DNA from 4 places in the Aeromonas jandaei genome. Region 1 is predicted to be linked to each of the others. Evidence: riboswitches for the same ligand, from Rfam matches in the RefSeq annotation. Region 1 holds a riboswitch; each other region holds the start of a gene.
What was found. Region 1 has a riboswitch for cyclic di-GMP ahead of WE862_RS04355 (immunoglobulin-like domain-containing protein). Riboswitches for the same ligand answer to the same signal wherever they lie in the genome.
Positions count from the first base shown of each region.

Region 2: linked by a shared signal. The riboswitch ahead of WE862_RS20575 (glycosyl hydrolase family 18 protein) and the one ahead of WE862_RS04355 (immunoglobulin-like domain-containing protein) in region 1 are both predicted to bind cyclic di-GMP.
Region 3: linked by a shared signal. The riboswitch ahead of gbpA (N-acetylglucosamine-binding protein GbpA) and the one ahead of WE862_RS04355 (immunoglobulin-like domain-containing protein) in region 1 are both predicted to bind cyclic di-GMP.
Region 4: linked by a shared signal. The riboswitch ahead of WE862_RS20620 (glycosyl hydrolase family 18 protein) and the one ahead of WE862_RS04355 (immunoglobulin-like domain-containing protein) in region 1 are both predicted to bind cyclic di-GMP.

Region 1 covers NZ_CP149571.1:878,336-885,581, forward strand. The annotation lists gene WE862_RS04350 (FG-GAP-like repeat-containing protein) at 1-2,159, opposite strand, end outside; gene WE862_RS04355 (immunoglobulin-like domain-containing protein) at 2,331-4,523, opposite strand; cyclic di-GMP riboswitch class I at 4,578-4,663, opposite strand; gene prlC (oligopeptidase A) at 5,088-7,130, shown strand.
Region 2 covers NZ_CP149571.1:4,376,422-4,383,667, reverse strand. The annotation lists tRNA gene WE862_RS20605 (tRNA-Ala) at 316-391, shown strand; tRNA gene WE862_RS20600 (tRNA-Ala) at 420-495, shown strand; tRNA gene WE862_RS20595 (tRNA-Ala) at 559-634, shown strand; tRNA gene WE862_RS20590 (tRNA-Ala) at 683-758, shown strand; tRNA gene WE862_RS20585 (tRNA-Ala) at 792-867, shown strand; gene WE862_RS20580 (ExeM/NucH family extracellular endonuclease) at 1,036-3,222, opposite strand; cyclic di-GMP riboswitch class I at 3,518-3,606, shown strand; gene WE862_RS20575 (glycosyl hydrolase family 18 protein) at 3,723-6,692, shown strand; gene WE862_RS20570 (chemotaxis protein CheV) at 6,890-7,246, shown strand, end outside.
Region 3 covers NZ_CP149571.1:1,404,400-1,411,645, reverse strand. The annotation lists gene WE862_RS06850 (M3 family metallopeptidase) at 1-779, opposite strand, end outside; gene WE862_RS06845 (methyl-accepting chemotaxis protein) at 1,068-2,750, shown strand; cyclic di-GMP riboswitch class I at 3,015-3,100, shown strand; gene gbpA (N-acetylglucosamine-binding protein GbpA) at 3,166-4,596, shown strand; gene WE862_RS06835 (transporter substrate-binding domain-containing protein) at 4,748-5,584, opposite strand; gene WE862_RS06830 (amino acid ABC transporter ATP-binding protein) at 5,581-6,342, opposite strand; gene WE862_RS06825 (amino acid ABC transporter permease) at 6,339-7,001, opposite strand; gene WE862_RS06820 (amino acid ABC transporter permease) at 7,094-7,246, opposite strand, start outside.
Region 4 covers NZ_CP149571.1:4,387,852-4,395,097, forward strand. The annotation lists gene WE862_RS20615 (M66 family metalloprotease) at 1-1,217, opposite strand, end outside; gene WE862_RS20620 (glycosyl hydrolase family 18 protein) at 1,290-3,884, opposite strand; cyclic di-GMP riboswitch class I at 3,991-4,078, opposite strand; partial or broken gene WE862_RS20625 (NahK/ErcS family hybrid sensor histidine kinase/response regulator) at 4,280-7,246, opposite strand, start outside.

The DNA of each region.
Region 1 (7,246 bases):
TTGAAGACGCCCGTTTCACCATTGCGATGCCAACGGTCGATAGCACCCACTATGCGGGCTTCGGAATTAGCCCAATGTTGATTAGCTTGGGTCGCGAGGGTTTCTTGGCGGGCTCCCATAAACGCTTCGATTCCGCCGCGCATAAAGGAGAGGTTATTGCAGTCCTTGATATCCGGTGAGCAGTCAGCGGCCAGCTTCAGCATCTGATCCCAGCGGCGGACGTAATCATATCTGCCCTGGTTGTACTCTGGTCTGCTGATGTACTGGTTCAGCGAGTGGGTGACCTCATGAGCCAGCACGAAGGTAAAGTAGTTGCCGTAGTCCGCTCCTGTGCCCAGCTGCGCCACGATCGGCTTTTGCAGGTCGGCACGCCATTCTCGCAGGTGGCGAGTAATACTCATACCAAAAGTATTCTTGCTTGAGGTGTAGCGATGCACGAAGGCATCATTGCCACTATTGAAAAAACGATCCAGCGATACCAGCGTATCGGGGAACATCAGCCCCATCGGGTGATTGTCAAAAAACTCCAGCATCGCCACTAACTGGCCCTGACTGGCTTTTTGGTTATCACCGACCAGCAGCCCGTATTTGACGAAAATATCCTTTTTCACTCCGCCGATCTTAAACAATCCGGTAATGCTTGCCCGGCTCGCTCTGGTCTTCGGTTTTAAGTGATCCAGAATAATCGCCAGTTGTGTTGAGTAGCTGGCAAAGTTGTATCGCTGCGGTTTGTCCATCGCCAGATCGGGCGTGCTGGCAACCAGCTCCGTGATAGCCTGATAGAGCCGATCGCGCTCATGCTGGCTGCTGATCTTGCCATGTAGGGCAAATTGGTTGGAGAGCGGGTTGATGACGTTGACGAAGTCCGGCTCGGCATTGGCAAGCTCGTTGCGGATGGTGGTGATCGCCGCATCGATATCCAGCGCTTTGCCATAAGAGATCAGCAGTTCAGTATTGCTTGCACCGCCCAGTACCAGGTCATAAATACCATCACCGTTGATATCCAGACTTTCAAATACCGGACCATTGGTCATTTTGTGCAGGTCCAGATTCTGACCATTCTCATCAATTAATGGAATCGCGGATTTATAACCATCCTTGCTGTAATCGATCTTGCACCAGTTGCAGCCTGTAATTCTGCCTGTTGCAATATCCTGACTGTCAAAATAATAGGTGGATGAGTGATAGCCACTACTATTGTATAGGACTGCCTTGTTTTCCCCGGAGAGGATCGGGAGCTGCCCACGTGCCGCCGAGTTCAAATAAACAAGCTGATCTGTATAGACCTGATTGTTGTTGATAATGAAGTCGATGCTGCCATTCTGGTCATAATCGACCAGAGAAAAATTGGGGTGGCCAGCGCTTATATTTTCAGGGATGAAAGGATTGCCGGATAAATCAACGACTCTGATCGGCTTTTCCAGATATTCCAGATGGTTGGTACCTGAGTTGCGAGCACCATAATAGACATGTACGCCCTGCTTGTTATTGTCAAAATTGAGGGTCAGCAGATCGTCAATACCATCCTGGTTGATGTCATGGAAACGCACGGCAGTATGGTTGATGTTGCCGGTATTGAGCAGCAAGCCGGCTTCTTGCCAGGTCTGTTCATTGTTGTCAAAGCGGTACCACTTGAGCTCGCCAGTGCGATCGGCTCTGCTGACCACCAGATCCTTTATGCCATCGCCATCAACATCGGTACTGGCAACGGCAGTACGCATGGCTTTGCCGAGAGGTAGCCGGTCGACCAGATTGAACTGGGTTGGTACTGTCATGCTATTGCCGGATACCACATCCAGCGTCACCGTGCTGGTGACGCTGTTGATACCATCCGAAATTTCTACGGTGAAACTGTCGCTGCCAACATAACCGCTGCTGTCAGGGGTATATAAAAAAATACCATCTCCACGATGTTCAATTTGGCCGTGACCAGTGCGAGTTTGCGGCGAATAGCTTTTAATGAAGACCGGATCTTTTTCAACGTCGTAGACGTTTAAAAGAATGTCACCAGTGGAGGAGGGTTGGTTATTGGCAACAGTGTATTGGTTTTCTTTATCCCAGATATGTGGTGCTTCATTTGGTATGGGGGCCAGAAGTGGCTGTGCAATACCAATATGAGGCAAACAGGTTAACAAACCCAATAATTTTATTTTATTCATCCGATATATCCTTGGCGTAATATGTCCTGATGGGGTTAACAACGCTAAGCCATCTGATATAAATCAGTAGCTTTTATTTTTATAAGTATCATCTGCGTATGATGAACAGATTATCTTGTTATTTTATGCAGGGGAGAGGCACGCCTCCCCCCGCTTATATCATCTGTAAAATCAGATTTTAATCCAGGCATCGCTCCAGGCACTGCCGGTACCCGGCGCATAGTGGCTGGTCGAGCCGCCACACCAGCCGCTGTAGGGCCAGGGTTTGCACTCGTAGTTGCCACCGGCATTGCTGACCCGATCACCGGCCTGATAGCTGGTGTTGGGGGCGTAGGCCGGGTAGTCACCCTCGCCACCGCCGCTGCTCTGCTCGGTCAGCGCAACCGGGAAGCGCTGTACCACCGGTTGCTGGCTATCTGCCAGACCGTTGATCACCACTTCGTAGCTGCCATCGGTCACATTGCTGCCCTGCAAAACCAGTGCGCTGGTGCCGTTCACCAGGCTGGTGGTGTTGCCATAGCTGCGACCGTTCTGCTCCAGCGTGGCAGAGATCTGTACCGGGTTGGCGGTGGTGACATTGAAGCGGATGGAGACCTGACCGTTGACTATGGTGTAGTCGGAACCCATGGCGCTGACAGTGAAGTCGCTGCTGCCGATCACCGGCGGCTTCTCGCCACCATCGCAGTCGCTGTCTCCCTGCAGACGCCAGACGCCCCACTCACCGGTCGTACCCGGCTCGTCGTTCTGGGTGCACCACTCGGCGCGCCAGCTCTTGCCGTTATGGCTGACGATGTCGCCGCCGACGTAGGTCTTTTTGGCATCCCAGCTGTTCTGACAGATGGCGCCCTGCTCCCTGACGGTCACGTTGCGCTGCTGGGTGACACGCTGGCCTGCGCTATCGCTCACCAGATAGGTGAGGGTGTAGCGGCCGACCTTGCTGCTGTCGACGTTGCCGCTGACCTGAATGTTGGCGGTCAGATCGCCATCTTCCTCATCGTGGGCGCTGACGCCGGTCATGACGTTGAACGGCGTGCCGAGCTCGATAGTGGTGTCCGCAATACCGGTAAAGACCGGCTTCATGCTGTAGACCTCGACGGTGCGAACCTGCTCGGTAGTCTGGTTGTCGCTGTCGCTCACCTTGTAGGTGAGGGGATAGAGACCGATGCGCTGGGTATCGACGCTCCCTTCTACCTGGATCTGGCCGGTCAGATCGCCATCTTCCTTGTCATTGGCGCTGACGCCGGCCAGCGGGTCAAAGCGGGTGCCGTGCTTGACGCGGGCATCGCTCAGGCCGCTGAACACCGGCTTGCCGTTCTCGTCCGGCGGGGTGATGTTCTGATCGTGGATGAAGGGGCCGTAGCTCTTGATGAAGGCTTCGTTGTAGGCCTGACCGGCCGCGTTACGACCCATGTCCCAGTTGATGGACCAGGTCATCACGCCGCGCAGGGGCTGACCCTGGCTCTTCAGCTTGTTGAAAGCATCGAACAGATCCTGCGGATTCTTGACGTAACCGGTGGCGGCCGCATCGATATTGGTCGGAATGCCGAATACCAGCTTGTCGTGGGGGATCTTGTAGTAGCCGCGGCTGCCGTTGATCAGCGAGTCCGCCATGTAGTAGATGAACTCTTCTTTCAGGGCATCGTTGTTCTGGGCGATCCAGCCTACCCCGTCGATCCAGATGCCGTCGCCACCCTGGTTGTAGAACTGGGGATTGATCCAGTCGTAGTAGCCTTCCAGCGCCCGCAGATAGGGGGTATAGAGACCGCTGGCGGTCAGGTAGGGGAACTCGGGCGCCATGGTGATGAGGAAGTTTTTCCCCTGTGCGCGGTAGTGATCCTTGACCAGCCGCAGGGCTGCCGGGATCACGGTCTGGTTGTTGGCGGCAGTGATGGCGGACTGCTCCAGATCGATGTCCAGACCGTCGAAGCCATAGGTCTCCACCAGACGGATGATCTCGTCGGCGAAGGCCTGCTCCTGACCGGTACGCAGCTCGATATGGGCATCGGCACCGCCCAGCGCCAGCAGCACGGAGCGGCCCTGGCTGTTCAGCAGGGCAATCTGCTCGATAAACTGGCTCTCGCTCATGCCGGTGGCCGGGTCGAGCTTGAAGGTGGGGATGGGATCGCTGCCGTACACCTTCATGAAGGAGACATCGACCACGTTGTATTGCGGATTGACCTGGTCGAGCTTGACGCAGGGGGCGGTACCGCCCTGATAGCCAGAGCCACCGCACCAGTTGTGCCAGTAACCCACCACGACACCGGACTGGGGATTGACCATGGCCTGGCCGGCCGAGGCGGCCTGCGCCATGGGGGCGCCCATGCCGAGCAGACAGCCCAGCAGGGATAACTTCAATTTGTTCATCTTGATATCTCCATACAGTACAAACGGAGCGTCCAGCTATGGCCGAACGCTCCCGGGGGCAGCCCCGCTGTCATAGGAAATCTCCCTTAGACCGGTGGCTTTGCGTCGTGCCCTTTCGGGTCACTTTGCCTTTTTCACCCGTTCTCCGTGCGGCACAGAGAATCAAGTGACCTGAGTAACAGGCTGCTTATGATATGCACTTAAAAACAAATTAATCAATGTATGTGTATGATTTGTTTTGGTTATTAACTTGTTGGTTAGTTATTTTCCAAGCATGGAAAGAGCCGGTGATAGGCCGCTGTGACCTACTCATTTGTCGATTGGATTTGGTCTGCCGCCTTGCGCTTCGAGAGTTGAAAAAGCCGCAAAAAGAGCAAAAAAGTACCGATTATTCATGCTGTTGCCATCCAGTATCTGGCAGAGAGGTGTTTGAGCTCACAAAGAGGGGAAAACAGTGCTGACAGGCGGATTGAAGCTTGATTATTGCGTGACTTGGCCACATGTTAGAGAACCATGAAGAGCTGCTAAAGCGGTCTGTTCAAGACCAAACAAGAGGTAACCGGGATGAATAACCCTTTGCTGTCAATGGATTCGCTGCCACCTTTCAGCCAGATCCAGCCTGATCATGTACAGCCCGCCGTGACGCAGGCCATCGCCGATTGCAAACAGAAGATCAAGGATGTGCTGGCGCACACCGAGCCCCACACCTGGGACAGCCTGATCGCCCCGCTGGAAGAGGTCAACGACCGTCTGGCGCGGATCTGGTCACCGGTCAGCCACCTCAACTCCGTGCTCAACAGCGAACCACTGCGCGCGGCCCACGATGCCTGTCTGCCGCTGCTCTCCGAATTCCAGACCTATGTCGGTCAACATGAAGGGCTCTATCAAGCCTATCTGGCGCTCTCCGAGAGCGATGATTTCCCGCGGCTTGGCGGCGCCCAGCGCAAGGAGATCCAGAACACCCTGCGCGATTTCCGTCTCTCCGGTATCGGTCTGCCCGCCGAGGCGCAGCAGCGCTACGGCGAAATTCAGGCCCGCCTCTCCGAGCTGGCTTCCCGCTTCAGCAACAACGTGCTGGATGCGACCCAAGGCTGGCACAAGCTGGTGGCCGATGAAGCCGAGCTGGCCGGTCTGCCGGAGAGCGTGCTGGCGGCGGCTCGTCAGATGGCCGAGTTCAAGGGTAAAGAGGGCTGGCTGTTCACGCTGGATATTCCCTCCTACCTGCCGGTGATGATGTATGCCGACAACCGCGAACTGCGCGCCGAGATGTATGAGGCCTTCACCACGCGCGCCTCCGATCAGGGGCCCAATGCTGGCAAGTGGGACAACTCCGCCATCATGACCGAGCTGCTCACCCTGCGCAGCGAGCTCGCCAGGTTGCTGGGCTTTGCCAACTATGCCGAGCTGTCGCTGGCGACCAAGATGGCCGACAAGACCAGTCAGGTGGTGGATTTCCTCACCGATCTGGCGGCCAAATCCCTGCCGCAAGGCAAAGCCGAGCTGGAAGAGATCCGCGCCTTCGCCGCCGAACAACATGGCCAGAGCGAGCTGGCGGCTTGGGATATTGCCTACTACGCCGAGAAGCTCAAGCAGCACAAATTCTCCATCTCCGACGAGCAACTGCGCCCCTACTTCCCCGCCAACAAGGTGGTGAAAGGGTTGTTCGAAGTGGTCAAGCGGGTGTTCGGCATGAAGGTGCGCGAGCGCCTCGGCATCGACACCTGGCATCCGGATGTGCGCTTCTACGACATCTTCGATAGCGAGGATGAGCTGCGCGGCAGCTTCTATCTCGACCTCTATGCTCGCGAGCACAAGCGGGGCGGTGCCTGGATGGATGTCTGCCTGGGTCGTCGCTACCGTCAGGATGGGTCGCTGCAAAAGCCGGTCGCCTACCTGACCTGCAACTTCAACGGCCCGGTGGATGGCAAGCCTGCGCTCTTTACCCATGACGAAGTGGTCACTCTGTTCCACGAATTCGGTCACGGCATTCACCATATGCTGACCCGGATCGACGTGGCTGGCGTGGCCGGTATCAACGGCGTGGCCTGGGATGCGGTGGAGCTGCCTAGCCAGTTCCTCGAGAACTGGTGCTGGGAGTCGGAGGCGCTGGCCTTTATCTCCGGCCATTACGAGACCGGCGAGCCGCTGCCTGCCGATCTGCTGGAGAAGATGCTGACTGCCCGCAACTTCCAGGCCGCCATGCAGATGCTGCGTCAGCTGGAGTTCGCTCTGTTCGACTTCCGCCTCCATCAGGAGTTTGACCCGGCCAAACCGGATCAGATCCCGGCGCTGCTGGGAGAGGTGCGCAGCCAGGTGGCGGTGATGACGCCGCCTGCGTTCAATCGCTTCCAACACAGCTTCTCCCACATCTTTGCCGGCGGTTATGCGGCGGGCTACTACAGCTACAAGTGGGCGGAAGTGCTCTCTGCCGATGCCTTCTCCCGTTTCGAGGAGGAGGGGATCTTCAACCCGGCGACCGGCCAATCCTTCCTGCAGAACATTCTGGAGAAAGGGGGCTCGAAGGAGCCGATGGAGCTGTTCCGTGCTTTCCGTGGCCGGGAGCCAAAGGTCGATGCGCTGCTGCGCCATAGCGGGATTGCGGCATAACCTTTATCCCCGCCGTAGCGGTGAGCTTCAAGCAGATACGCTTTTGCGGCATAGTGGGATCAAGGCGTGATTTTTGCCATAAAAAGGGACCTTTTGGTCCTTTTTTCATGCCTTTT
Region 2 (7,246 bases), 1.1 Mb from region 1:
CAAATTCAATCCTCTTTATGGAAAGGCTTTCTTGAACCGCCTCCTGCTGGGCGCTTCTGCCTTGCCATCTCGTAGTGCGGCTTCTCCTGTCGTCATGACTGGGTGAGTGGCGGCCGAGGCTGTGGTGTTGCGAGCAGCACGCCAAAGTGCCGGTTAAATGGCCGGATTGCGGCATTTAGTCGATAAAAACAACGACTTGCTGCAATTTTGATTAAACGCGCCAATCGGGGTGATTTTAGGGTTGACACTGAAGCGGGTGATGCCTATCATGCGCCTCCGTTGCCGGAGATAACTTCGTCAGCGCCGAGGTGAGTTGGGGTTATAGCTCAGCTGGGAGAGCGCTTGCATGGCATGCAAGAGGTCCGCGGTTCGATCCCGCGTAGCTCCACCAAATTCTCCTCGAACAATCTGGAATCAAAGGGGTTATAGCTCAGCTGGGAGAGCGCTTGCATGGCATGCAAGAGGTCCGCGGTTCGATCCCGCGTAGCTCCACCAGGTTCCTGATTGAAATGAAGTACCCAGGGCAGTGCGGTGTGTATCACCCAGGCCGACCTTTGTGGGGTTATAGCTCAGCTGGGAGAGCGCTTGCATGGCATGCAAGAGGTCCGCGGTTCGATCCCGCGTAGCTCCACCATTATTGAGGATGAATGGCCGCCAGAACCATTCATTCAGTGCCGAATTTGGGGTTATAGCTCAGCTGGGAGAGCGCTTGCATGGCATGCAAGAGGTCCGCGGTTCGATCCCGCGTAGCTCCACCAAATTCAGAGTGACATCAGTCATTCACACACATCGGGGTTATAGCTCAGCTGGGAGAGCGCTTGCATGGCATGCAAGAGGTCCGCGGTTCGATCCCGCGTAGCTCCACCATCTTTCGTAAAGAAAGTCGAAAAGGCCACCGCATTGCGGTGGCCTTTTTGTTTTCTCAGGCATTTATTTTCCCCATACTTTCCAGCCTTTCATTTGCAAATCAAATGGCCAAAACTGAAAAGCCCGCGGGTATCGCGGGCTTTTGGCTACTTTCAAGCAGGTTGCCGGTTAGCGCCGACGGCGCCAGGCCAGCGGCAGCAGGGCCAGCAGGCCGAGCCCCAGTGCACCACCGCCACTTGAGCCGTGGTCCGGTTTGACGGCATCACCCTTCATTTTCAGATCGACGATGATGGGGTCGTGGTCGGAGGCGCTGAACGGATTATCCGATTTCAGCAGGGGGCCGGTGTACTGGTTGCCGTACTCGAACAGGCTGCTCTCGAAGGAGTTGATGTGCCAGTCGGCCACGTTCGCCACCTTGCTGGCCAGCGCCGGATTGGCAAGGGCATAGTCGAGGGTACCGAGTTCACTGTCATAGCTGTAGGAGATGGCTTTCTCCTTGTTGAACTTGACGTTGAGATCGATCAGGCCATAGTTGCGAGTCACCTCGCGACCGAGCTGTTCATAGGACTGGTCGCCGATAAAGGTGTGAGAGGCCGATATGATCTTCCGCTCGCTGGTGGCCGGGTTGTAGTCGGTCAGTACCCGGATCGGGTCTTCTTTGGCGTAGGAGTTGAAGTCGCCCACCAGCAGCACCTGTCCCGGCAGCTTGCTGACCGCTTCACCCAGCACCTTGGCCGCACTCACCCGGAACTCGGTACACTTGCCCTGCAGGTCGGCCGGTTCTGTCTTGCCATCGCCGTTTTCATAGCAGCCCGAGCCCTTGGACTTGAGGTGGTTGACCACCAGCGTCAGCGGATCCTTGCTGCCAGCTACGGTAAAGCTCTGTACCAGTGAATCGCGCTGGCCGGCAGTTTTGGCCACGCCACTCGTGGTATAGCGCTGCTCCGGCATGCGGATGACATTGGCCTCGCTGGCCGGGGTGAGCAGGGCCGGACGATAGATCATGGCCACCATGATGGCGTCGCCACCGAAGAATTTCTCGCTGGTGAGGAGGCTTGCTGGCAGGCGGACATAGGCGTAGCGCTTGCTCGCATCCTTCTGTTGCTCGTTGAGGCGGGTCACCAGATTGTTGATGGCGGAGTTGTCGCCAAAGCCGTTGTTCTCCATCTCCATCAGGCCGAGCAGGTCGGCATCCATCTCGGTGATGGCGTTGACGATCTTGGTGCGCTGCTTCTCGAAGTCGGCCAGGCTCTTGGCGCCGCGGTTGCACCCTTTGGCGTTGTCGGCATCCGCCTGATCTTTGCACAGCACGTTGAGCGCGCCGCCAATGCTGGAGTGGCTGGTGAAGTAGTTGAGCACGTTGAAGCTGCCAATCCGCAGATCGCTGCCAGTGGCCCGGGCGGGTGCCGGCTGGCGGTCATCTTCCGGTGTACGCAGCAGGGCGCCGGTGCTCAGGGTGACATCGCTGGGTACCACCAGACGGAAGGCATCCTTGTTGTAGACAATGACGCCCTCCAGCCCGGTCAGTTGATCACCGATACGCAGATAGCCCTGATCGGCATCCCAGCCCGGGAACCAGGGCAGTACGCCATCCGGTGCCTTGTAATCAGACTCGACCACCAGCCGGTTGCTGCCATTTTTGGCAGCCAGAGCGACCGCTTCCGGGCTGCTGGCAATATGGAGCTGGGTCGGCTTGAGCAGCGGCGCCTTGTGGGAGAGCTCGACGTTGTTGCGATAAACCTTGTAGTCGAAGCCGTAGTTGCGGGTCAGGTGGAGATCGCTGCTGCTGTCGAGCCGTACCCGCATCCCTTCGTGGCGATTGAGTGCCTGCGCCAGCGTCTCCCCTTCATTGACCTGCAATACGCTGGTCGGCACCGTCAACCCCTGTGCTGTGACCTGCAGGCGGGCTTTGTTGGCCTCGAAAGTGGGTTTGAGCTGGGTGCCGCCGTAGTACTCCTCGACCCTGGCTTCGAGGCAGACTTCAGCCCCCGGCTTGAGGGCCGGGTAGTTGGTCGCAAGTTTGCTGTCATTGAGATAGACAAAGATGCCATCGGAGGTGGCCGGGTTGCCATCTCCCGCCGGATCAGTCAGATAGAAGCCTTTGGTCAGGCTCTGGCCGAGGGTGGTGACGACACCGCGCACCATGAAGGTACCCGGACTGATTTTTCCCGTGATGTTGCCGTTTTTATCGGTCACGGTGTCGGTCGCGAACTGGCTCCCTGAGCCTGTTCCCTGAATGGTCGGAATGGGGGTGAGTTGCGCCGGATCGGAGGGGCAGACGAAGGCTGCGTGGGCGCCGGGGGCAGCGAGGGCCAGCCCCACGGCCAGAGACAGCAGGGTGCGAGTACCTTTCATAAGTGTTCCTTTTTTATTTTTGCCAGTGTTTCCATAGTCCTGGTCGCTGACCAGGGGCGCGCATTGTCACATTTTCGGCATCTCGTACCAGTGAGCCAACGCACATTACCGGGATACAAATGAGCGCAGGTTGGCGTTTTTTGACTTGGCTAACATTCTGAAATTACTGATAAAACACTTACCGGTTGGTGTGGTGGGAAAGTGTGATCCCGCTGGCAACCACATATTTTTCTCCGAGAATGAAGATTGAGACTCGGCTGCATGCTTTCTATACTCGGCTTGTTCCTCACGGAACCCAGGTAAAGGGCAAACCGGTTGAAATGCCGGGACGCAATACCTCCGGTCTTCCGATCAGATGATGATCCAGATAGCGGGGTTTCCCCGGGTGAAGAGGCAGTGTGCGGCGAGTCCATGGCCGGTAGTCTCCCTCCCTTCACGCAGGTTGCGCTTGTGCTTTGCCTTGGTCACCAATGCCAAGACAAAACAAGGAAGATAACAATATGCAACAGTTCCTGAGGCCCAGCCGGCTTGCCGTGCTGGTGGCCATCGCTGCCATGCCCGCCTGGGCGCAGGCAGCCTATCCCGCCTACAAGGCCGGTACTGCCTATAAAGCCGGTGACATCGTCAGCAATGCCGGCGCTCTATATGAATGCAAAGAGTTCCCCTACTCGGGTTGGTGCGGGGCATCACCCTATCACTATGAACCCGGTGTCGGGGTGGTCTGGGCGGATGCCTGGAAGCTCTACGGCGGTGAAGTGCCGCCACCGGCGCTCGGCGTGGCCGTCAGCTCTCCGGCTGCCGGTGCCAGCTTCAACGAAGGTGCCAGCGTTGCGCTGGCGGTGACCCTGAGTGGCCCGGTGACGGCGCTGGTTCGGGTGGAATACCTTATCGACGGCAAGCTTGCTGCCACGGCCAGCGCCTCGCCCTGGGGCGCCAGCTGGAGTGCTGCGGGCGTTGGGGCGCACGCCCTGAAAGCGCGGGCGCTGGATAAGGATGGCAAGGTACTGAGCGAGGCTGATTCGAGCTTCAACGTTGCTGCCGTGGTGGCGCCAGAGGCGCCCAAGGTGAGCATCAGCAGCCCGGCCAGCGGTGCCAAAGTAACGCTCGGTCGCAGCGTGGCGGTGAGCGGCAATGTCACCGATGCCAACAACGATGTGGCCAAAGTCGAGCTGTTTGTCGATGGCAAGAAGGTAGGGGAAGACAATGCCGCCCCCTGGCAGGTCAACTGGACACCCGATGCCAAGGGCAGTGCCGCCCTCAAGCTGGTTGCTACCGACAAGACCAATCTGGTCGGCGAGTCGGCGGCAGTGAACGTCACTGTCGAGGAGGCCGCGCTGCCACCATCCGGTGGCAACCTCTCCTGCGATATCCGTCAGATCTATCGTTCTGATGGCTACGAGTGCATGGGGGATGACCATGCCCGCCGGGTCATCGGCTACTTCACCTCGTGGCGCACCGGCAAGAATGGCCTGCCCGCCTATCTGGTGAGCGACATTCCGTGGAGCAAGATCACCCACATCAACTACGCCTTCGCGGCGGTGGACGAGCAGAGCCACACCATCAAGGTGGATGACTCGGCGACCAAGATGACCTGGGATGGCGTGCCGGGTGCCGAGATGGATCCGGAGTTCGCCTACAAGGGGCACTTCAACCTGCTGTCGAAGTTCAAGAAGCAGTATCCGGACGTGAAAACCCTGATCTCGGTCGGGGGCTGGGCCGATACGCGCGGCTTCTACACCGCCACCACCAAGGGCGACTGCTCGGTCAACACCGATGGCATCAATGCGCTTGCCACGTCGGCGGTGAGCTTTATCCGTCAGTACGGTTTTGACGGGGTCGATATCGACTATGAATATCCCACCTCCATGAAGGATGCGGGCAACCCCAACGACTTCCCGCTCTCCAACCAGTGCCGCGGCAAGCTCTTTGCCAACTACAAGGTGATGATGCAGACCCTGCGCAGCAAGCTGGATACGGCGGGCAGCGAGGATGGCCGCAAGTACATGCTGACCATCGCCTCGCCAGCTTCCGCCTATCTGCTGCGCGGCATGGAGAACTTCCAGGTCACCCAGTACCTCGACTACGTCAACCTGATGACCTACGACTTCCACGGTGCCTGGAACCACTTTGTCGGCCACAACGCCGCCCTGTTTGACAACAAGGCAGACGCCGAGCTGGCGCAGTGGGGCGTCTACACCCAGAAAGAGTTTGGCGGCATCGGCTACCTCAACGCCGCCTGGTCTGCTCACTACTTCCGTGGTGCGCTGGCGGCCGGCAAGATCAACGTGGGCGTACCCTATTACACCCGCGGTTGGCAGGGGGTCAGCGGTGGCACCCACGGTCTGGGTGGCAAGGCAGCACTGCCGAGCCAGAGCAATTGCCAGCCGGGTACCGGTGGCGGCACCATTCCGTGCGGTAACGGGGCGGTCGGCATCGACAACATCTGGCACGATCTGGACAAGAACGGCAAGGAGATCGGCGGTGGTGCCGTCCCCATGTGGCATGCCAAGAACCTGGAGCACGCAGCCGATTTGGGGATCACCACCATGCCGAGCTACGGTCAGGCCTGGGGTCTGGATCCCAACAACCCGGCTCACGTGATGCAGGGCAAGTATGTCCGTTACTACGACGACAAGGCTCATGCGCCCTGGCTGTGGAACGAGGAGAAAAAGGTGTTCCTCTCCACCGAGGATGAGGAGTCCATGGGTCACAAGCTCGACTACATCGTCAATCGTGGTCTGGGTGGCGTGATGTTCTGGGAGATGGCGGGTGACTACGCCTACGATCCGGTGAAAAAAGAGTACGGCATGGGGGATACCCTGACCACGCTCGCCTACGACAAGTTTGCCAAGGCGACCAAGTACAACACCAAACAGAACGATCTGGCGGCTCCTGCAGCCCAGCTCGACATCGCGGTGAGCCTCTCCGGCTTCAAGGAGGGTGATTCCAACTATCCGATCAACCCGACCCTGAAGCTCACCAACAACTCGACCCAGACCATTCCGGGCGGCGCCCGCATCGAGTTCCTGGTGCCCACCTCTACCTCGGACACCATCACCGACCAGAGCGGGATGGGGTTGAAAGTGGTGGAGAGCGGCGGCAACCAGAACTCCGACGGGATTGCCAACGAGAAGGACTTCCACAAGGTGGCTCTGACGCTGCCGACCTGGAAAGCCTGGACGCCGGGCAGCGATGTGGAAGTGGCGATGACCTACTATCTGCCGGCCGCCGGTGTGCCGAGCGGTATCCGCATCATCAGTGGCAGCCAGACCGCGGGTCTCAAGGCCGAGTTCCCGACCCTGCCGGAGGCCGTACTGGGCTCGGGCGGTGGTGAGGGCGGTGCGACCTGCAGCAGCCAGAACATCAATCCGGCAGCCTACAAGGCTTATCCGACCTGGCCGCAAGGGGATCATGCCAATGCGGGCGATCGCATCACCCACAACAAGGTGGTGTGGCAGGCCAACTGGTGAACCAGCAGTGAACCCAAGACCACCGATGGCAGCTGGAAGTCTGTCTGCAGTTATTGATTTTTAAATCAAGGAGATAAGTGAGGCTTAGGCCTCACTTTTTTTATCTGCATGGTCGATCTGGTTGAAAATGCGTCTGCCTTTCCTGGCAGGCAGCCTCTATAATAGAAGTCGATTAATAATCAGATGGATGTCAGCATATGGCGAGTATATTGGATTCAGTTGATCAACGAACCCAGCTGGTAGGGGAAAACCGCCTGGAGTTGTTGATGTTCCGTCTCGGCACCCGCCAGATGTTTGCCATCAACGTCTTCAAGGTGCGAGAAGTGGTCAAGCTGCCGCACCTCAACAAGATGCCGGGCTCTCACCACAATATCAGCGGGGTGGCCAATATCCGCGGCACCTCGATCCCGGTGATCAATCTGCGCAGCGCCATCGGCATGCGTCCCATGCCGGTCGACAGCGAATCCAACCTCATCATCACCGAATACAACCGCACCATTCAGGGCTTTCTGGTGGGGCAGGTAGCCAACATCGTCAATATGACCTGGAAGGAT
Region 3 (7,246 bases), 530 kb from region 1:
CGCAGCGCCCGCGAGAAGGGCACATAGGGGTCGAGCTGGCGGGTCACGTCGCCACTGACGAAGTAACGCAGGTTGTGGGGCAACAGGGCCGCCTCCCCTTTGGCCGCTGTCAGTTCGACCAGACTTTGCTGCAACCGGGCGTCGGTGCGGGCGATGAAGTCATCGAGGATGGCGAACAGCTGATCTGGGCTCATCTGCTCGTTCTTGCGCACCTTGTAGGCGAAGTAGTCGCGATAGCCCATGGCGCGGGCAAAGCGGTTGCGCAGCGCCACCACCTCGAGGAAGCCGTTGTCGACCACCCACTGCTCCAGGGTGTGGAACATGGCGATGGCGCTTTGGCGCACCGCCTCGTTCGGGCTGGCGGCAAGGGAGGTGCTGGCGGCGGGCAGGCTGCCAGCCACCTGCTGGCCCTGCTCATCCAGCAGGGTCAGTTTCAGCCCTTTGCGGCGGGCAAACAGATCCGCCTCAGCAGCCACCAGCTGGTCCATCAGGGTGGCGGCAACGGGATCCTCGATGACGTTGCACTCGAAGAAGGCGATCCAGCCCGCCAGACCCCGTTTTAACTCTTCATCTTCGGCGAGGGCGTGCATCTTGCGCAGTTCCGGCAACCGCTCCGGATTGGCGCAAAAGGCCTTGTAGGCCTGCTCGGCTGCGGTAAACCCGGCCTGATCGTCGCTGGTGCCCATATAGGTGGCCCAGAACAGATCCTCCTTGCGTCTGTGAACCTGCAGATAGTCGCGATTGAGCTGGTCAAAATACTCTCTGGCAATCGAACTCATAAATTCCCTCTTGTCGCAGGAGCGCTCCGGATGGCCCCTATTCTGGTTGGTGAAATGCCAAGCTATTCACATTTTTCGGCAAATCGTGCGAAGAAACCCTTTTCAACATGCTACCCGAAAGCGGGCTGTAACCTCTGCTGACTATACTGATGTTAAAACGCTCATTTAAACAGGCTCGCCAAGCCACTGAAAGTAAATGAATTGTTAAATTAGACGTTCAGCAAGAGAGATAGAGGCTACCGCTGTATCGAGCCACCATAACATCAACGGGATAACGAGGGGTTAGTCATGTTCAAGCTCGGTGATATCACCGTGAGCCGCAAATTGATCTTGCTGCTCACGGTTGCGTTTGTCGGTTTCGTGTCACTGCTGCTCATCTCCGCCAACGCACTCCAGCGCAATCTGATGAGTGAACGGGAAGCGCGACTCAATGCCGTGCTGGGACAGGCCATGAGCCAGATCCAGTTTCTGGCCAGCACCCTGCCGGCAGAGCAGGCGCAGCAGGAAGCGCGCAAGCTGCTGACCAACATGCGCTTTGATGGCAACAACTATTTGTTCGTCATCGACGAGAGCCGCAAGATGCTGGTACATCCCATCCGGCCCGAACTGGTCGGCCAGACCATGGGAGAGGGTTCGGGTGCCACCGCAGGGCAGTTCTGGTTCCAGATGGTCGACATCGCCCGTGGCGGCAAGCAGGGAACCCTGCAATACATCTGGACCGGCCCGTCTGGGGAAACCGCTGACAAGCTCTCCATGGTCTCTGGCTATCAACCCTGGGGCTGGATCCTCGGCACCGGTATGCTGCTGCAGGACATCCACCAGACCATCTGGGCCCAATACATGAAGATGGGCAGCGCCACCGCCATCGTCATTGTGCTGATGGGGCTGCTGGGCTGGCGCATCACCCACTCCATCGTCTCCCCGCTCAACCAGATCAACCACGCCATGCAGCGGGTCGCCAGGGGCGATCTGGTGGTCACTATTCCGGTGCAGGGCAAGGATGAGCTGGGCATGGTGGCAAGCTGCACCAACCAGAGTCTCGATGCCATCCGCCACGCGCTGCTGGAGGCAAGTCAGGGGGCCCGCAACGTGGCCGATGCCGCCCTGCGCATCGCCGCCTCCGCCGAGCAGACCAATCAGGCGGTCACCAATCAGCGGGATCAGCTGGCCCAGCTCGCTACCGCCATGAACGAGATGAGTACCACCATCTCTGACGTAGCGGGCCATGCCGAGAACACGGCGCGCGATACCCAGGAGGCGACCGGCGAGGCTGGCCTCGGCAACCGGGATGTGCACGCCAGCGTGAACGGCATCAAGGCGCTCGCCAGCGAAGTGGAACAGGCGACCCAACAGGTCAATCAGCTCAAAGAGGGGGTCATGCAGATCGGCGAGGTGACGGCGGTCATCAGTGCCATCTCTGATCAGACCAACCTGCTGGCCCTCAACGCCGCCATCGAGGCAGCCCGAGCCGGCGAGCAGGGCCGTGGCTTTGCCGTGGTGGCCGACGAGGTGCGCCAACTGGCCAGCCGCACTCGCCAGTCCACCGAAGAGATCCAGAGCACCATTGCCCAGCTGCAACAACGGGCCGTCAGTGCAGCCAATGCTATGGATGCCAGCCGCAAGCTGGCGGAGAGCAGCGTCGATCAATCCCAGCAAGCGGGCCAGGATCTCACCCTGATCGTCAACCACATCCAGCATGTGAGCGACATGGCGACCCAGATCGCCACCGCCGCCGAGCAGCAGAGCATGGTGGCCGAGGATATGAACCGCAACGTCAGCGGCATCAACGACTCGGCGCTGGAGATGTCCCAGTCCGCCTCGCAACTGGCGCAGGAGAGCGAACTGCTGGCCGGTCTATCCCGCAGCCTGGATGAGCGGCTTGCTGTGTTCAAACTGGGCAAGGAGTCCTCCACTGCGCCAATGATGGCTCCCGTATCTCCCCCCTCCGGAGAGCAGCGCGCCCGTCATTGATGGCGTCAACCCGTGTCGCCTTGTCACCCGACCTGCCAGCCCAGCTGGCAGGTTTTTTTACGCCGACAACACGCAATCAGCATGCACCTTATCGGCATATTCAACGGTATTCGACGCCATTCACAAATTAGAGAACAATTTAAAAACAGTCAGTTAGAATGATCCATGTGCCGTTGAACGGTGCATTTAAACATTTAACTTCAAATAATTAATCAATGCGGTGCACAATGGTGATGGCCGAACATTTGGCCCATCACTAACCATCTAGTCATTTGGCAAACTGACCGAAAGGTCGGGACGCAAAGCCTCCGGTCTACAGACGTTTTGTCCAGGATAGCGGGGTTGCCACACGCAAGTGTGCATCGGGGATCTCCCCGGCCAACTGACTGCCCACATCTATCGAACAGAGGAATGTATGGCAGCAAAAATCCAACTCAATCACATCGCGGCGATGCTGGCCCTGCTGGCCCTGCTGGCCAGCGGCAGCGCCCTGGCCCACGGCTACATCAGCCAGCCCGAGAGCCGCAACTACCTGTGCAAAACCGGTGGCAACAGCCAGTGTGGCGGCGTGCAGTGGGAGCCCCAGAGCGTGGAGGGCCCATCAGGCTTCCCGCAAACCGGCCCGCAGGATGGTCAAATCGCCTCGGCGGGCAGCCCGCGCTGGAGCGAGCTGAACATCCAGACCAGCGACCGCTGGGCCAAGCGTGAAGTACAGCCCGGCCCCTTCGCCATCAGCTGGACCTTCACTGCCAACCACGTCACCCGCAACTGGCGCTACTACCTCACCAAGCAGGACTGGAACCCCAACCAGCCGCTCACCCGCGCCTCGTTCGACCTGACCCCCTTCTGCGTCATCGACGGCAACATGGTGCAGCCGCCCAAGCAGGTGACCCACAACTGTGTCCTGCCGGATCGCACCGGTTATCAGGTGATCCTCGGCGTGTGGGAAGTGGGCGACACCAGCAACAGTTTCTACAACATCATCGATGCCAAGTTCAAAGATGGCAGCCAGCCGCCGCTGGAGTGGAGCCAGGCAGGCACCATCTACCCCTCCATCGACCTCGCAGTGGGTGACAAGGCGATGACCCGGGTATTCGATGCCAACGGCGAGCGCCCCGAGCTGCAGACCGTACTGACCATCACCACCGCCGAGCAGGGCCAGAAGAACAGCTGGGCCCACGCCCTCGCCAGCAAGATCAACGCCGAGCAGAGCCTGATCCGCGCCGGTCAGCAAGGAGCCGATGGCCAGTTCAATCCGATCTACGGTATGAACCCCGTCTATCTGAAGCGAAACAGCAAACTGGAGCGAGTCGAGATTGATCTGCAACAGCTGCAGCCGCCGGTAGTGGACAGCATCAGCGTCAGCGGTCTGGCCAGCGACTATGTGCTGGACAACGGCAAGGCAACCCTCGATTTCACCGTCACCGCACAGGGCGATCTGGCCGTCACCAACACCCTCTATGACCACGGCGGCGTCGCCAAGGGTGAAAGCAGTGCCGACATCAAGGACAGCAGCCACACCTTTACCATGGCGCTGGAAGGGCTCAAGGCAGGTCACCACCAGCTGGTGATCAAGGCCACCCCGAAAGCGGGCGGCGAGACCATTCAGCAGACCATGGATCTGATGTTCAAGGAGCAGAGCAGCGGCGAATACGACTTCGTCTTCCCGAACTCGCTCAAATCCTATGCCGCCGGCACCAAGGTGCAGCAGCCGAAAAATGGCAAGGTCTATCAGTGCAAGCCCTTCCCCTACAGCGGCTACTGCCAGCAGTGGACCACCACAGCCACCCAGTACGAGCCGGGCATCGGCTCCCACTGGCAGATGGCCTGGGATGAAGTGCACTAACCCACGCTTGGCCACATAAAAAAAGGGCGTCCTCTCTAGCAGGGGACGCCCGGAAAAATCAAACCTTGCGGTTTGCATACCAACGGAACCAAGACCTCACTCTTCACTTACTTCACACACTCAACACACTCTTCAAAACAGGGTTTGTCCATTAACCCTGCCATTTTCCTCCTTCGACGATCACATCATTCGGATCGGTATCAGGGCTCAGCTTGTCACGCACATACTGGTCATAGAGTTTCAGCAGGTACTTCTCCTCACCCAGCTTGGCGAGACGGTCATTGACCCAGTCACGCAGCTCGATATTGCCCTTCTTCACCGCCGGGGCGATGGGATCTTCCGAGCCCAGTTTTTCGGGCAATACCCGATAGCCCGGATTCTCCTTGGCCCAGCTGAACAGCACCAGGTTGTCCTGGGCGTAGGCATCGCCACGGCCCTGCGCCAGCGCCTGCAAAGATTCGGTGTTCTTCTCGAACTTGAGTACCTTCCACTCCGGGTGGTTGCGGGTCAGCCAGATGTCGGCCGTGGTGCCGGTGGTCACGATCAGGGTCTTGCTGGCCAGATCATCGAGCTTCTTGGCCGGACTCCCTTCCGGCACCAGCACCTGTACCGCCACTCGCAGGTTCGGGTTGGTGAAATCCACCACCTCGCGCCGCTCCGGCGTCACCGTCATATTGGCGAGGATCAGATCCACCTTGTCGCTCTGCAGGAAGGGGATGCGGCTGGCTGGCTCCACCGCCACGAACTCGATCTTGTTCTCGTCCCCCAGCAGATCCTTGGCGAAGCGGCGGCCGAGATCGGTGTCAAAACCGACGTAGTTCCCCTTCTCGTCCACGTAGCCAAACGGCGGCTTGTCGGTGAATACGCCGACGATGAGCTTGTCCCGCGCCTTGATCTTGTCGAGGGAACCGTCCGCCGCATGGGCAGCGCCGCTGGCGATACCCAGTCCCAATAAGGCACTAAGCAGAACCGAGGTGATTTTTTTCATGCTGACTCCTTTCGTTTGATGACATTTGTATAAGAAAACTTGGCGAGGAACTGGCGCGCACGCTGGCTCCTCGGATTGTCGAAAAATTGGTGGGGGGCGGCCTGCTCCAGAATGTGGCCGCCATCCATGAAGACGATGCGATCCGCCACCGCCCGGGCGAAGGCCAGCTCGTGGGTGACGATGAGCAGGGTCATGCCGCTGCCGGCGAGATCGCGGATCACCTCCAGCACCTCCTGCACCATCTCGGGGTCGAGGGCGGCGGTTACCTCGTCAAACAGCATCACCTGCGGGTTCATGCACAGCGCCCGCACGATGGCGATGCGCTGCTGCTGGCCGCCGGAGAGCTGGCGCGGATAGTCATGGCGCCGCTCCCACAGGCCGATGCGGGTCAGCAGCTGCTCGGCTTGCAGCAGCGCTTCTGCCCGCTCCCGCTTTTGCACCTGCAGGGGGCCAAGCAGCACGTTTTCCAGCACCGTCAGGTTGGGGAAGAGGTGATAGCTCTGGAACACCATGCCGATCCGCTGGCGCACCCGCTGCCAGTCGGTGGCACCATCCAGCAACACACCATCGAAGCGGATCTCGCCCCCCTGAATGGGTTCGAGCCCGTTGAGAGTGCGCAACAAGGTGCTCTTGCCGCAGCCGCTCGGCCCCAGGATGACGATCACCTCCCCGGCGCGCACGCTGAGGCTGATCCGATCCAGCACCAGATTCGGGCCGAACTGTTTACTGACAGAACCGAGTTCAAGCAGAGGTGTCATACCGCATTACCCCATTGTTGCTCCAGCCGGCGCGAGGCGAGCGAGAGCGGATAGCAGACCAGAAAAAAGAACAGAAACAGCAGACCGTAAATAAGCAGTGAGCCATAGGTGCGCTCGATGATCTGCTGGCCCACCTTGATCACCTCCACCACCCCGATCAGCACCGCCAGCGAACTGGTCTTGATGATGCGGGTGTAGATGTTGATGGTCGGTGGCGTCAGCCGCTGCAACGCCTGCGGCAGCAACACGTGGCGATAGAGCTGCCAGGTCGAGAGCCCGAGCGCCAACCCGGCCTCCTGCTGACCACGGGCGAGGGAGTTGAGGCCACCGCGCACCACCTCTCCCACCTCGCTGGCGCCCCAGAGGGCGAGTACCAGCACGGCGCACCAGAAGGCCGGAATATCGAGGCCGAAAAAGATCGGCAACCCGAAGAAAAAGAGATAGAGCCACACCAGCACCGGCACCACCCGAAACAGCTCGAGATAAAGCCGCAGCAGCCCCCGAACCAACCGACCGCCCTGTTGTGCCAACACGCCGTAAGCAACACCGCCGAGGGTGGCAAACAGGATGGCCAGCAGCGAGATGGCGAGGGTCTGACCCGCGCCCACCACCAGCAGTGGCAGCGCCTGCGTCAACTGCTCAGAGATCGAACTGGCCATATTGAGCCCTCCTTTCCTGCGCCTCGGTGGCGAATGACTGCGGCAGCTGGAAGATAAGTGCCCACATCGGGATCCTCGCCTGCATTAGCGATTCAGTGACCGAACTGACCATGTTGCAGCCTCCTTTCAACGACTCGCAGAGCGAGGGAGAGCGGCAAAAAGATCAGCACGCACATCAAGGTCAGCACCGCCAGCATCTCGTAGGTCTTGTAGTAGAGGGCGATGTAATTCTTGGTGGTGTAGAG
Region 4 (7,246 bases), 1.0 Mb from region 1:
GCATATTTGCCGCGGCTGTTGTGCGCCGTCAGTTGGGCCACCACAAAGGGATGGCTCCCCTCCCCTTCACCGGCACTGCTGTTGATGCCGTAGTTGGCATTGTCGATGCCGTGGGAGATAAGCTCCTTGCCGATGCGCTGACGCATGGTGCCGCCATGCCAACCCCCCTCGCTCGGGTCAAAATCGGTCAGCAAGGTGCCGTTGGGTAGCATCACCTCAGGCAGGGAGAGCGGCGCGTACTGACTGACGATCAAGCGGCTGGCCGGGATGGTCTGGAAGTATTCGCGATGGGCCTCCTTGTCATTGGCAAAGGCAAAGCGATCCCGTGGCGTGGTAAGCATGCCGATGTCGATGGTATGCAGCAGCAGCTCGCCGGGAGCGCCGACTTTGATATCACGCAGTTCACCACTGAGATTGCCCTGTCGCACGGAGAGGGTCAGTCCGGGCAGGATCCACCCGGCAGGCAGCTCGCCACTCCAGGTATCCGGGGCATAGGTGATGCGGTTGTTCTCCAGCTCCCCCTCACGGAACCACTGCCCCTTGGCAAACTTGAACTGCAGGGTCTGGCCACGGGAGATCGTCACCTGCCGCTCGCCATAGAAGATCGTCGAGTTGTAGCCTGCACTGGAGCGCAAGCGCACCATCTTGCCCTCCAGCTCCGGGCTCACGGGCAGGTAGATATCCCGAACCCAGCGGCCGTCGGCGGTTTGGATCTCCACCAGCGCGCGACCAGTCAGCCGCTCCTTGAGGAAGGCGCCGCTCTTGTCGCTCAGTTTGGCCAAATCAGCACTGCTGCTGATGATGGCAGTGCTGCCGCTCTCCGGGACAAAGCTCACCCCGCCTTCGGGAACCCCCGCGATGTGGTAGACCGTCTCGGGCAGTGCCGAGGGCGGCGACAAGGTCAGGGAGCCAAGCAGCTTGCCGCTGCCGTCGCGGGCCTCCACCGTCATGGGGGTCACCCCGTCGGCCTGGAGCGGTTGCACCAGCAGCAGGCTCTTGCGCAGGCTGGTCAGGATGGGTTGGCGATCCCCCTCTTTGGGGTGGGACGGCAGGATCTGGCTCTGGGCAAACTGCACTCTGGCAGCCAGACTGCCCGCCAGATCGCTTTGCGGGGTCGTGTCATTGAATATCAGGGGCGTGCTGCCAGCAGACAAAGGGGCTGCCGCCAGCGTCGCCATAATGAGGCCGGCTATCGGGGTCATGTATGTTGTAGTCATTTATTTTCTCGTGTTGATGGCTACCGGGAAGGAGGGGCATGTCGCCATGCCCCTGTCATCAAGCGGGAGGTGTTACTTGCAGCTGGCGGCGCCGACATCCTGCCAGACCGCAGCCTTGCCGGGCTCATCACCGCGGGTCCAGTACTGGGCCTTCCACTGGCGACCATTGTGGTTGGTCAGGTCGCCACCGTTATAGGCGACATTGGCATCCCACCCCAGTTGCACCTTGCTCACCAGCGTCCACTGATCGGCAGTGCGGCTCGGTTCGTTGCCCTGAGTCCAGTACTTGGCCTGCCACACCAGCTGGTTGTGGCTCACCTTGTCACCGCCGTTGTAGACCTTGCTCGCCTGCCAGGCAGGCCAGTTGGCGGCATCCGGATCGGTGGCCGAGCAACCGCCACCACCGCTGACCGGCTTGACCGTCAGCCGGGTGGCGGCACTGGCATCCAGCGCGCCGTCGGAGACGGTGAGGCTCAGGTCATAGGCGGTATCGCTGGTAACGTTCGGACCGGTGACCACCAGGGTGGCACTGTTCTGACCGCTGGCGGTGAGACCGGCAGGTACCGTCCACTGATAGGTGAGCGGATCACCGTTTGGGTCAGATGCGGTCGCCTTGAGGGTCACCTGCTTGCCAGACTCCACGGAAGCGGTAGCCGGCAGGCTCACCAGTGGCGGCAGGTTGGGCTGCGGCGCCTTGTTGGTGACAACCACCTGATCGCGGGCGGTGAGGTTATGGTCGTCAGTCACGGCCAGCTCGAACACCAGATTGATGTCGGCGGACACCGCATCTAGTACAACCCGGGCCTTGGCCTGAGTGGCATCCAGCAGGGCTGCCTGCGGGCCGGAGACCTGCTTCCAGCTATAGGTGAGGGCGCCATTTTCCGGGTCGTGGGACGCGGAGCCGTTCAGCGTCACCTCGGTCGGGCCGGTGACACTCAGATCGCTGCCCGCGTTGGCCACCGGCGGCTTGTTGGCTGGCGGAGTGGTTCCCTCGCCATGACCCAGCCCCTCGTGCATGGCATTGAGGATGTCGCCGTTGTCGGCATCAATCTCCCAGGAGAAGAGGCCACCCAGCTTGTTGGCCAGCACATACTGCCCCTTGGCCTTGACCGAGCGGTCGTTGTCATAGGTGATGAGATCGCCGGTCGACGCCTTGAACAGATAGGGGGCCTCGGCCACCTCGTCGTAGCTCTTCTCCCAGCCGCTGCCCATGCGGTTGTTGACGATGTCGCGGTAATCGACCACGCCATCTTCCCAGGTGCCTTTCACCTTGCCGGTCGCCTTGCCGGTGAAGGGGTTGTTGCCCTGATAACCGCTCACGCCAGTCCAGCCACGGCCATACATGGCGGCACCGACCACCAGCTTGCCGGGGTCAACCCCCTGCGCCAGCATCAGGTTGACCGCCTTGTCGGTGGTGTACTTGGTGTTGGGATCCCAGCTCGCCGCATAGAGGTTGGTCTGGTGACCCAGCTCGGTGTTGCTCCATGCGCCGTTGTAGTCGTAGGTCATCATGAAGATGTGGCTCATGTACTGCTGGGCCGCGCGGTAATCGACATCTTCAATCTTGTCGTAACCGGCACCAACCGCGGAGGTGAGCTCATACTTGCGACCAGTCTGCGACTCCAGCTCGTCGAGCATGGCGCGCAGCTCCTTCATCAGGGTCACATAGGTTGCGCCATCGCTCGGGCTGCCCAGTTTCGGGTTGGCGCCCTGTCCACCCGGATACTCCCAGTCGATGTCCACGCCATCGAAGAATTTCCAGGTCTGCAGGAACTCTTTGACCGAGGCGACGAAGGTATCGCGCTTGCTCTTGTCGCCGAGGAAGTAGAAGGGATCGGAGAGGGTCCAGCCGCCGACGGAGGGGAGGATCTTGAGATCGGGGTAGGCCTGCTTGAGCGCCATCAGGGCGCCGAAGTTGCCCTTGTAGGGCTCGTCATAGGCGGTCAGGCCGCTTTGTGGCATCTGGACGGCAGCCCAGGGATCGTGGATCGCCACCTTGAAGTCGGCCCGACCGGCACAGGCACGCTGCAGCGCCTGGAAGCTCCCTTCGATCTCCTTGAGGCTGTCATTGATGCCATCCCCGCCACAGATGGGGGTAAAACCGTAGAGAATGTGGGTCAGGTTCTGGGCCGGGATCTTGTCCACGGTGAACTTGCGCCCGTAGACGCCCCACTCCACGTAGTAGGTGCCGACCACCTTGCCGGACTTGTTGGCGTAGGGCTTGTTGTTCTCCTGCAGCGCAGCCTTTAGCGGTGCAAGGTGGCTGCCATCGGTATCGGCGACCACTATCTCCTTCTTGTCGGAGAGGGTGCAGCCGTCGGCATTGCAGAGGGCTACCTGCATCTGGTAGCGGCCCCCCTTGTTCACCTTGAATTTGGCGGTGCCTGCCGCGGCGGAGGGGCCTGACCACACCTCCTTGCCATCGAGCAGCACCTTGGCGGTCTGGCCAACGTCACCGCTCCAGAGGTTCCAGCTTACCTCCACATCGGCGGCATCTTTCACCTTGACCAGATTGTTGTAGGAGGTTGCCGCCTGATCGACTTCGACAATGGCGAACTTGGTGGGGCCCCAGCCGATGGTGGGTTTGCCGGGCGCAGCCGCGTAAGCAGCAGAGGTACAGAAAAGACCGACCGCAAGGGCCAGCAAGGTAGGTTTTGGACTTGGCATTTGTTGTATTTCCCTATTTCGTTATTGTTTGCAACGAAAAGGGCGACGCGCCTGACAGGTAACGCAGACAGCAGTGCTCCTCCTTGGCAAAAGGAGCGCAACAACCTGTGGTGGCCCCGCTATCTTAGGTACTGCTGACCCTTAGACCGGAAGCTTTGCGTCCCGGCCTTTCGACCGGTTTGCCCTTAACACACTTCATTCGCGACAAGAAAAATCGCCCCTCGACTATAGGGGGGCGATTTGCGAAGTGCTACCTAGTAAAAATGACAGGTGATGGGACTCATTTCCGGGGAACTGGCTCGATATGGTGAGGATTATTCCGACATCAGCCTCTATCCCTCCCCCTTTCGCGCCACTCCCCTCCCTCCATCATTTGATTAATTTTGTGAGCTGGCTCACTGCACCGGCAACAACAAGCTGTTCATCAGAGCGCGCAGCTTGAGCGGTTTGACCGGCTTGCTGATGTAGCCGTATCCCCGCTCGCGGATCTGCGCCTGCAACTCGCTCTTGCGATCAGCGCTGATGATGATCCCACCCGGCTCGTCACCACAAGCCTGCTGCAGCGCGGCAATGGCCTCCAGCCCGGTCTTGCCGTCGTCGAGGTGATAGTCCGAGAGCACCAGTCTCGGCACAAACCCCTCCGCCACCAGCGCCTCGGCCTCGGCCAGATCGACGGCACAACGCACCTCGCAGCCCCAGCGGCCAAGCAGCGAACTCATCGCCGCCAGAATATCCCGCTCGTTGTCGATGCAAAGCACCCTGACCCCCTCCAGCTGGCTGTCACGCAGAGCGGGCGCGGCGACCGGATGGGCAGCCACCCGCCGGGTGGCCAGATTGAGGGTCACCGCAAAGACCGATCCCTTGCCCGGCCAGCTCTGCAATGTGAGCTGATGGCCCAGCACCAGCGAGATGCCGCGGGCAATGGCGAGCCCCAGACCCAGCCCCTGCTCCCTGGCGGTACGGGAGTGATCGAGGCGGGAGAACTCGTCGAAGATCGCCTCCTGCTTGTCTTGCGGAATGCCGGGGCCGTTGTCCCACACCTCGATGCGGATCTTGCCCCCCAGCCTGCGGCAGCCGAGTAGCACCCGACCGCCCGGGTTGTAGCGAAACGCGTTGGTAAGGAAGTTTTGCAGCACCCGCCGCAGCAGGCGCACATCGCTGTGCACCGCCAGCTTGCTCTCCACCACCGAAAAGTGGATCCCCCCCGCCTGCGCCAGCACCCCGAACTCCGCCTTCAGGTTGTCGAACAGCTCGTGCAGGGCGAAGTCGAGTTTCTTGGCTTTGAACTTGCCCGCCTCAAGGCGCGAGATATCGAGCAGATCGCTGATGAGATCCTCGGTCGCTCCCAGCGCATCGTCGATATGACGGGCGATCCGGGCAGGCTCCTCTTCGGCCGGCAGCATCTCCAGCAGGGAGGAGGTAAAGAGCTTGGCCGCGTTGAGGGGCTGGGTCAGATCGTGGCTGACCGCCGCCAGAAAACGGCTCTTGGATTGATTGGCCCGCTCCACCTGCTGGTTGACCAGCAGCAGCTGGCGGTTGAGTTCGGAGAGCTCGCGAGTACGCTCCGCAACCCGCGCCTCCAGATGTTCGTTGGCTTCGCGCAACACCCGTTCGGCATCACGGAACGGCGTGATATCGGTAAAGGTCATGACGAAACCACCGGCCGGCATGGGATTGCCCTGCATCTCGATCACCCGGCCATCGGGGCGCTCCCGCGCCGAGATATGGGCACTGCCCCGTTTCATAAACGCGACCCGGCGCGCCACATGCTCCTCGATATCGCCGGGGCCGCACAGCCCCTGCAGAGCGTTGTAGCGGATGATCTCCTCGATGGGGCGCCCCGCCTGGATAAGCCCGGGCGGATAGTGGAACAGCTCGATGTAGCGCCGGTTCCACGCCACCAGCTTGAGCTCCCTGTCCACCACCGAGATCCCCTGCCCGATATGCTCGATCGCCCCTTGCAGCAGACCACGGTTGAAGCGGAATACGTCGGAGGCCTCGTCCACTATGGTGGCGATCTCCTCGAGCTGCATGTTGCGCCCCTGCAGGGCAGAGGCGAGCACCAGCCGCGCCGACGAGGTGCCAAATACCCCGGCCAGCAGCCGTTCGGTGTGAGCAATCAGTTCGGCCGACGCCTGCATCTGCGGTGCCAGCGTGCCGCCATGCTCACCGGCAAAGCGGCCAAAGGCGCGCTTGACCCGGCTCGACCCGACGAAGCGGGCCGCCAGCATCTCCAGCTCCTTCACCGACACCCGCGCCTGATAGAGCGCAGTGGTATCGCGACTCGGCTTGCCGACGAAGTTGGCCGCCTGCAACCGCTCGCTCACCGCCGGACGGGAGAGCAGCGAGCCCGCCACATAGCCAAGCAGGTTGAAGAGCAGGCTCAGGAAGATGCACCAGGCCCCGAGGCTGAGATCGCGAAAAGCGGGCCAGTCGGGTGGCGCCAGCAACGCCTCCAGCGGCGAGCCGGCCAGCAGACCGCTCTCCGCCAGCAAAGTGATGAACCAGAGGCTCACGCCGAGGATCAGGCCGAGATAAACCCCCTTGCGGTTGCCGTGCCGCCAATAGAGACCGAGCAGCAGGGCGGGCGCAAACTGGGCCACGGCGCCAAAGGAGAGGTAACCAATGCGCGACAAGCTGGTGAGATCGCCAAGCCAGAGGTAGAGCAACCAGGCCGCCAGCAGGATCAACAGGATGGCGCCGCGGCGCACCTGCAGCAGCAATCGCACCAGCCGCTCATCGCGCCCTTGCTGCCAGAAACGGCGCAGCAGCACCGGCAGCACCAGATCGTTGCTCACCATGATGGCCAGTGCGATGGTGCAGACGATCACCATGCCGGTCGCTGCCGAGGTGCCGCCAAGGAAGGCGAGCATGGCGACCCCGTCAAAACCAAGGGCCATCGGCAGACTGATCACATAGGTGTCGGAGGCCATGTCCGCCCCCACCCACTGCTTGCCCGCCAGCGCCAGCGGCCAGATAAAGAGCCCCATCACGAACAGGTAGAGCGGGAAGATCCAGCGCGCCCAGTGCAGATCCTGCCCCTGATTGTTCTCCACCACAGTCACATGGAACTGGCGCGGCAGGCAGATGACCGAGCACATCGCCAATACCGTGTAAATAGCCAGCTCCAGCAGACTGCCAGGCGTCACCGCCATCACCGCATCGAAGAAGTGCCCCGCCACCTCGCTGCGTGCCTGACTCGGCTTGCTCAGAATGAGCCAGAGGGCAAAGCCCCCCACCGAGATAAAGGCGAGCAGCTTCACCACCGACTCGAAGGCGATGGCTACCACCATACCCCTGTGGTGCTCGGTGGCATCGAGATGGCGGGTGCCAAACAGGATGCTGAACAGCGCCAGCAACAT